2 regions of the Colwellia sp. RE-S-Sl-9 genome follow, and region 1 is predicted to be linked to the other one. Evidence: predicted binding sites of a transcription regulator. Region 1 holds the regulator's gene; the other holds the start of a gene.
The links. Region 1 encodes sigma-54, which starts transcription at its own class of promoters, with help from an activator protein. Its sites were predicted from a motif close to GTTGGCACGNNNNTNGNNT; they were not measured.
Positions count from the first base shown of each region.

Region 2: a site for sigma-54 is predicted at 1,887-1,905, ahead of nirB (nitrite reductase large subunit NirB). Genes of this name have one in related genera too.

Region 1 covers NZ_CP182631.1:2,749,885-2,754,357, reverse strand. The annotation lists gene ACM9HF_RS11905 (HPr family phosphocarrier protein) at 149-424, opposite strand; gene rapZ (RNase adapter RapZ) at 451-1,305, opposite strand; gene ptsN (PTS IIA-like nitrogen regulatory protein PtsN) at 1,333-1,788, opposite strand; gene hpf (ribosome hibernation promoting factor) at 1,818-2,105, opposite strand; gene rpoN (RNA polymerase factor sigma-54) at 2,139-3,581, opposite strand; gene lptB (LPS export ABC transporter ATP-binding protein) at 3,659-4,390, opposite strand; gene lptA (lipopolysaccharide transport periplasmic protein LptA) at 4,394-4,473, opposite strand, start outside.
Region 2 covers NZ_CP182631.1:3,689,618-3,694,090, forward strand. The annotation lists gene nirB (nitrite reductase large subunit NirB) at 1-1,791, opposite strand, end outside; gene ACM9HF_RS15965 (bifunctional protein-serine/threonine kinase/phosphatase) at 2,084-3,886, opposite strand; gene ACM9HF_RS15970 (NarK family nitrate/nitrite MFS transporter) at 3,876-4,473, opposite strand, start outside.

The sequences.
Region 1 (4,473 bases):
ATCATTTATGAGTAACGCTAAATAGTACACATTATCTGTATTGAGTATGACAATATTTGGGGGTACTTATGACAGTTAGTTTAACTTAACTTAATTGTTTTTTCAGCTTTTTTCTAGTGAATGTTGTGATAGAGAACTTACAACGCGGTTATTCTTCTTCGTCAAATTTGTCAGAAAACAATTGGCAAATACTTTTTATTGCTTCTTCCGCATCAACACCTTCCGTTACAACTGTAACGGTTTTACCTTGGCTACCAGCTAATAGCATTAACCCCATAATACTACTTGCATCAGCAGAGTTATCATCTAAAGAAACAGTTACTGAGGTATTAAATTTTTGACATAACTGTGCCAGTTTTGTTGCCGCGCGGGCATGTAAGCCAAGTTTATTAGTTATAACTAGGGTTTTTTCACATTTTTTCATGGGATAACCTTATATCTACGCCACCCTTAGGTACTTGCTATGGTGATGTCTCTGTGTCGTGATTGAACATCTTCGCGTTCTTTTCTTAAATTATTTGCTAGAAGCTCAGCTATGTAGACTGAACGGTGCTTTCCGCCAGTACAGCCAATAGCAATGGTAACATAACTTCGGTTGTTACGTTCTAAGTGAGGTAACCAGGTCATCATAAAACTATTAATCTGCCATATAAATTTAGTGACTATGGGTTGGCTTGATAAATAGTCTTTTACCGGTTGATCTAATCCTGTATAGGCTTTTAATTCTTTATCCCAAAAGGGATTAGGAAGAAAGCGTGCATCAAACACATAATCAGCATCTTGCGGTACGCCATGCTTAAAACCAAATGATTCAAATACAACCACCATAGAGCCAGACTTTTTACCCAAAATACGCTCTCTTACTAAATCTGCAAGTTGGTGAGGCGATAGTTGGCTGGTATTAATGTATAAACCTGTACGGGTAGATATTGGTTCTAATAATTTTTTTTCCAAGGCGATAGCCTGATCGAGAGCTATATTTTGCTTAATGAGAGGATGTAACCTTCTTGTTTCACTGAATCGTCTAATTAAATCACTGTCATCAGCATCTAGGTATAAAATATTTAAATCAACAGTACTAGGGAGATAGTCTAATATTTCAGAAACATCTTGAGGGTTGTTAGGTAAATTACGTACGTCAATGCTCACTGCGACATTTTCATAATCATTGATAACGGTATGTGTTAGTGCCGGTAGTAAATTAACTGGAATATTGTCGACACAATAATAACCTAGATCTTCTAACACTCTTAATGCGACAGACTTTCCTGAACCAGAACGTCCACTTACTATGATTAACTTCATTGAACTGTTCGTTCCTTTTTATAACGACTAATTTCTATTTTCTTGAATAAGATTATACAAAGCTTCATTGCTTTGGCATTTACGCACTTGTTTTGCTATTTGCTTATCACTGAATAGCTTAGCAATACTCTGCAAAGTGGTTAAATGTTCTTTACAAGCGTCTTCGGGAACGAATAACGCAATAAAAATATCAACAGGCTTGTTGTCGATTGCGTCAAAATCTACAGGTATATCGGTAGTTACAATAATTGCTACAACTGATTTTGCATTAGGTAAACGACCATGAGGAATAGCAATACCGTTGCCTATTCCTGTTGATCCTAGTTTTTCTCTTGCGATTAGGCTTTCGAGTAATTCGTATGCACTATGTTCAACAATTTTATCTGCTGCTATGGTACAAATTTTATCGAGAACGCGCTTTTTGCTAGAGCCAGATACTGCACAAAATGTGCAATCTGGCATTAAGATATCTTGCAAAGTCATAATTACTACTAAAGCCTGTTTTTTATAGGTTAATGGTGGGTTGTTTTGCCTTTGTGTTTTAATATTTGACGATCTAGTTTATCGATTAAAGCGTCAATTGAGGCATACATATCATGGTTTTCTGCTGTAGCATGTACTTCTGTTCCCTTTAAATGAACAGTAGATTCAGCTATTTGATTTGATTTTTCAATGGTTAACACAACATGAACATTATTGATCTGATCAAAATGACGTTCTAATTTTGAAAATTTCGTATTAACGTATTCGCGTAAAGAGTTTGTGATTTCTACATGATGACCAGTTAAATTGATTTGCATAAGTTAAACCCTCTTTTAGTGATATTTGAAAAATTAAATTAAACTTTTTCGTTGGTTTGATGGTGGAATGGACAACGATTCTCTATATTTTGCTACGGTTCGACGAGCCACTTGTATACCTTGCTCGGCGAGTATTTCTGCCATTTTATTATCACTTAATGGTTTGGCAGGAATTTCTGCGGCGACAAGTTTTTTGATAAGCTCTCTGATTGCTGTTGAGGAGCAATCGCCACCATTTTCGGTACTAACATGGCTGGAGAAGAAGTATTTAAGTTCAAATATACCTCTTGGTGTATGCATATATTTTTGTGTTGTTACACGTGAAATAGTAGATTCATGCATTTCAACGGCTTCGGCTATATCGTTTAAAACCATAGGTCGCATAGATTCAGGGCCATGCTCAAAAAAGCCTTGCTGGCGCTGAACAATACAATTAGACACTTTTAATAGTGTATCGTTTGTTGACTTCATGGTACGTGTCATTGCTGCATATTGTTGGTTAACAGACAACTTAGGCGCGGTATCTGGATTTAACTCAACAACCCAACGACCATTTTTCTTTTCAACGGATACGTCAGGAATAACATATTGATCGTCACTTTTAACTACGCTGTCACCAGGACGAGGATCTAATGATTGAATTAAGCGAAGGACTTCACGTAATTGATCTTCTTTTAAGCGTGTTTTACGCATTAACTGACGATAATCTCTACTACCTAGTAGATCGATATAATCTTTAACAACTTGCTTGGCTTCTTTTAACCAAGGCGTTGTTAGTTCAAATTGATTCAGTTGAATCAATAAACAATCAGAGACTGAACGAGCCCCTACACCTACAGGATCAAATACGTTAATTCTTTTTAGTACTGCTTGTATTTCATCGAGTTCAACACCTTCAATGCCAACACAGTCTAAAATATCTTCACAGGAAACGGTTAAATATCCAGATTCATCTATGGCTTCAATAATCGCTATTGCAATGGTTTTGTCTGTGTCACTAAAAGGTGTTAATTCCATTTGCCATAAAAGGTGATCTTGCAGCGAGTCTTTAGTTTCGCCTTGGTAGGTATAATCTTCAGAAGGAGAGCTAATGCTACCTGTGTTTGATACGCCAGCACTGTAGCTTTCGTCCCACGTAGTATCCATGTTTAACTCTTCAGGAATATCTGTGTTTCCCATGGCTTCTGTGGTTGTCATTTCATCTATAGTTGGGGAAGAGTCTTCAGTGCCGTCTGTTTTTTTTGAATCTATTTCTTTTGTCGCATTTGCGGAAAATGCATCTTCTAAATTATTGACTGATTCATCTTGGGTATTAGAAGGACTTTCATCAACTTCTAGCAAAGGATTACTCTCCAATGCCTCTTGAATTTCTTGTTGTAAATCCAACGTAGAGAGTTGCAACAGCTTGATGGCTTGTTGTAACTGCGGTGTCATCGTTAGATGTTGTCCGATACGGAGTTGTAAAGAAGGGCGCATCTACGTATTTTTTATCCTATTCATTAATAATACAAAACGATAAAACAATATAAATATTGTTGACTGCTTATAGATAACTATAGCGTAAATTGTTCACCAAGGTATACATCTCTTACATGCTGATTGGAAAGTATTTCTTCAGAGGTCCCTTCAGCGATCAGTTCACCATGACTTACAATATACGCATGCTCGCAAACATCGAGTGTTTCTCGAACATTATGGTCTGTAATTAATATACCTATACCACGTTGCTTTAAGTGAATAATAATTTTTTTTATGTCGCCAACAGAAATAGGATCTACGCCGGCAAACGGTTCATCTAATAATATAAATTTTGGGTCTGCGGCAAGTGCTCTGGCTATTTCGACTCTGCGGCGTTCACCACCAGATAAGCTCATACCTAAATTATCTTTAATATGACCAATATTAAATTCTTCCAATAAGTGCTCTAATCTTTCTTCTCGTTCGATTTCATTAAGGCCTTTTTGAGTTTGTAAGATGGCCATAATGTTATCGTATACACTTAGCTTTCTAAAAATTGAAGCTTCTTGTGGCAGATATCCAATACCTTTTCTAGCGCGTTCGTGCATAGGTAATAAGGTGACGTCTTCATCGTTAAGAACAATAGAGCCTTCATCGTTAGGAACAAGGCCGACTATCATATAAAAAGAAGTGGTTTTTCCTGCACCATTAGGCCCTAGTAAACCTACGATTTGACCAGCGTTGACCTTTAACCCTACATTTTTTACAACCTTACGACCTTTGTAAGATTTAGCTAAACCTTTTGCGATTAACGTTGAGGTAGTCATGACTTATTGAATGTCCTGAGATAAAGTGGGTTTTGTTTTTTCTTTGGGCTGAATAACTGTTTTTACTTTATCGTTTTTATTAC
Region 2 (4,473 bases), 940 kb from region 1:
ACGTTGTCCGCCTGTTACTTTGGTGTATAAGTTGTATTCTTTAGCAACTTCACCAATCACGATAAGACGTTCAGGGGTTACTTCACCGCCTGGCATACGAGGTACGATTGAATAGGTACCATCTTTTTGCATGTTACCTAGGTAAGTATCGTTGGTGTCTTGTAGTGGTAAATGATCTTCTTTTAATATGTAGTCGTTCCATACTGACGATAAAATTGAACCTACAGCAGGTTTACAAATTTCACAGCCCATACCGCAACCATGTTTTTCAATTAAGGTATCAAAGTTTCTAATTTTTTCAGCTTTAACAATGTGAAACAGTTCAATACGGCTGTAAGCAAAATGCTCACAAATATCAGTACTTACTTCAACACCGCGTTTGGCTAATTCGTGGTCGGTTACCGTTTTAACTAATGCAGCACAACCACCACATCCTGTAGTTGCTTTTGTACAAGATTTTACAGCGGCTACATCACATGCTCCAGCGTCAATCGCGCCAATAATGTCGCCTTTTGTAACGTTTAAACACGAACAAATAGTAGCGCTTTCAGGTAAAGCATCAACGCCTAATGTTGGTTTTTCACCAGCACTTGGTAATATTAAGCTGTCTGGCTTTTCAGGTAATTCAATCGCATTTAATGCATATTGTAATAGTGAATCGTATTCGCTTGTGTCGCCAACAAGTACAGCACCTAAAAGTGTTTTTCCATCAGCACTGACTACTATCTTCTTGTATACATCATCTGGTTCGTTAAAGTAGGTATATGATTGCGCACCAGCAGTACGTGCGTGTGCATCACCGATAGAACCCACGTCCATTCCCATGAGTTTTAACTTGGTACTCATATCAGCACCCGTAAATTGTTGCTCGCCACCAATAATGTTATCAGCTGCTACTTTAGCCATGGTGTAACCCGGTGCTACAAGACCGTATATAAAGTTATTCCAAAGGGCGCATTCACCAATCGCATAAATGTTTTCATCTGAGGTTTGACACTCGTTATTAACAACAATACCACCACGCTCACCTATTTGTAGGTCAAAGTCGCGAGCTAAGTTATCGTAAGGGCGAATACCAGCAGAAAATAAAATAAGGTCGGTTTCTAAATGGGTTCCGTCAGCAAACACCATGCGATGTACGCAGTCTTCTCCGTCTATAATTTCTTGCGTGGCTTTTTGTGTATGAACTTGAACACCAATGCCTTCAATCATATTACGAAGTAATTCGCCGCCGTCTTTGTCAAGCTGAACACCCATTAACTGCGGTGCAAATTCAACAACATGTGTTTGTAAACCAAGCTCTTTTAATGCGTTAGCTGCTTCGAGACCTAATAAACCACCACCTACAACCACTCCTACTTTGCCTGAGCTTGCAGATGCTTGAATCGCATCAAGATCGTCAATTGTGCGATAAACTAAACAGTGATCTCTTTCTTTACCTGGAATAGGAGGAACAAAAGGGTAAGAACCTGTTGCTAAAACGAGTTTGTCGTAAGGGTATTTATCACCGGTTTCTGTACTAACTATTTTCTCAGCTTTATTGATATTCGTCACTTTAGCGTTAGTAAAAAACTTTACCCCTAATTCGTTGTAATGCTCGGGTGTTGTTAGGGCTAAATCATCAGCCGTTTTACCTGAAAAGTATTCAGATAAATGAACACGGTCATAGGCGAGTCTATCTTCAGCAGATAATACGGTAATTTCGTAACCTTCATACTTGGCCATTTCATCAACAAAGTGATGACCAACCATACCGTTACCTACTACAACAATTTTTTGTTTTGCGCTCATACTCACAATCCTACTTAACTATTTAATGCCGCATCGATGCGGAACTGAGGTGGGAAATACAGGACGTTGTAATTCACCTCGACTTAGTAAGGATATTGCAAACACAGTGCCATGAATTTTAAATTATATATATCAGTGCATTATGTTATTTTCATAGTGTTTATATTATGAAAGTGCACTAGTGTGAAGAGAAATGCGCACAAGACCTGTGCATGTTTAAATGCTATTACCTAATCGTGGAGTTTAAATTTTGGGAGCGCTTTTTGTAACCTGTGAACAAGCAGGTATATGTTTAGAGTGATAGTGAAATCATTAAAACCACAAACAATATAGCTGACATGCCTTGCCAAAACTGAATAGGATTACGCTGCATGATGGGTTGCTTTTTGTACTCTTGTAACGCGTTGATGTTTGGCTTACTCATATCAGCGTAAAATTCTGAAAATGATTGATATCTAAGAGCAGGATCTGCTTGCGTAGCTTTTTTAAGCGCTAAATCTAACCACAAAGGTAAGTCTTTTCTATAATGACTAATTTTTTTATATTGAAAATGCGCATAATCACTAAAGGTAACTTCAGCTCTCACCATAGGTTTATAAGGTAAATTTCCGCATAGCATTTCGTAAGCGATAACACCTAATGAAAACAAATCACTTTTATGATCTGCATGTAGTGTGAGTAAGGTTTCAGGGGCAATATAATTTAAAGAACCTTGTGGAACAGACTCAGCTACGTTATTGCTGTTTTCTTCTAACGAGGCCACAAGTACGGTACCGTAGTCAATAAGTGTTACTTTTCCGTACGTATCAATCATGATGTTGTCTGGTTTTAAATCACGGTGCACTAAGTCTAAACGCTGAAAGGTACGTAGGGCGTTGATCACCTGCTCTAGAATATCGCGCACTTGTGCAATGCTAGGATTTGGATTGTCGTGTATCCATTCAGATAATGTTTGGCCTTCAATATATTCGCACACATGGTATAAAAACTTGCTGTTAGTATCAGCGCTTTGTACACGCATAACATTACGATGGTTTACACGTTCACCAATCCAAGCTTCGCGCATAAAACCTTGTAGATAAAACATATCGTCAGCAAAGTTTTCAGAAGGGACTTTTAACACACGAAGTGTTGGGTCTGATTCATGCTGAACAAGGTATAAATGAGATCGTATGCTGGCGTGAATAACTTTACATACTTTGTAGTTGTCTATCTTCATTCCTACATCAAGGGCAGGAGGAATCGTTTTACTTAATAAATCTCTTTCTATTTCAGCGAGTTCGCGATTCGGTGTGCCGCCAATATACATCAGCAAACAACTAATATTGTCGTTACTGCCTACCTCTAAAGCAAAATTTACAATGCTTTTGCTAACCGTTTCTAAATCGTCACTGGTAGGATTTTGGGGTAAATCATTTAATTTTGATTGGATAGCCGCGTTTGATAAAAAATCGTGTACGCCATCGCAGGTTAATATATAAATATCGCCTGCTTTTACATCTATTTGATGTACGTCTACTTTCAAACGAAAATCTGCGCCTAAAGCACGTGTTAATACTAAATGATTACTACCATTACCACTTCTACGGTTATGATCTCGAGTAATTATTTCTATATCGTTTTGACGATAAACACTTAGACGTGTGTCGCCTACATGAAATACATATCCCGTTGACGACTTAACAATTAAAGAGGTAAAGGTGGTCAGCCATTGTAATGCTTCGCCACTGTCAGAATCAGTTTGAGAAGATAGCCACTGATTTAAACTAGTGAGTACTTTAGAGGCTGACTTTTGGGTAGACCAAGTGTCAGGTGTAGCGTAATAATCATTAATAAATTGAGTAACAGATACTTGGGCTGCATCAGCAGCACGACTGGCGCTAGAAACACCGTCTGCAATAGTAGCAACAACACCTTTCGATATTACTTCGCTGGCTTTTGGAACGAGTGCGGCAAAAGCATCTTGGTTTTCTGGTTTTTTTCCTGCAATGCTGTAACCACCAAAAGACACATTTAATTTATTTAATGCCTTTTGGCTGTTACGGGTTGAGCCTGTGGTATTAGGCTCATTTTTTTCTGAAGAATTAAGAGACATTAATTAGCTCAATGCTACCGTCTTCACGTACTTCGGTAATTGTACCTCTAGGTTCTTGCATAAATAATAATGCGATAAAACCAACAACTGCCGTAGCCGCAATAACTAAAAAGAATACTTCATAGCTTACCATTGATAATACGGTTAAATAAACCACTGCACCTACGTTTCCGTAAGCCCCAGTCATACCAGCTATTTGGCCTGTTAAGCGGCGCTTAATTAACGGTACTGCAGCAAATACTGCACCTTCACCCGCTTGAACGAAGAATGAACATGCCATAACAGTAAGCACTGCAATTGCTAAAGGCCACGAATTATCGATAAGCGACACGGTAAAGTAACCAATAGCTAAACCTGCTGTTAAAATAAGTAAGGTTTTTTTACGGCCAAACTTATCACTTAACCAACCACCACCAGGACGAGACATTAAGTTCATAAAAGCATACATTGAAGCCAGCATAGCCGCGTAAACCATATCAAGTTCAAAGGTTTCCGCAAAAAATAAAGGTAACATTGAAATAACCGCTAACTCAGAACCAAAGGTAGCAAAATAAAGTACGTTTAATACCGCAACTTGTTTAAATTTG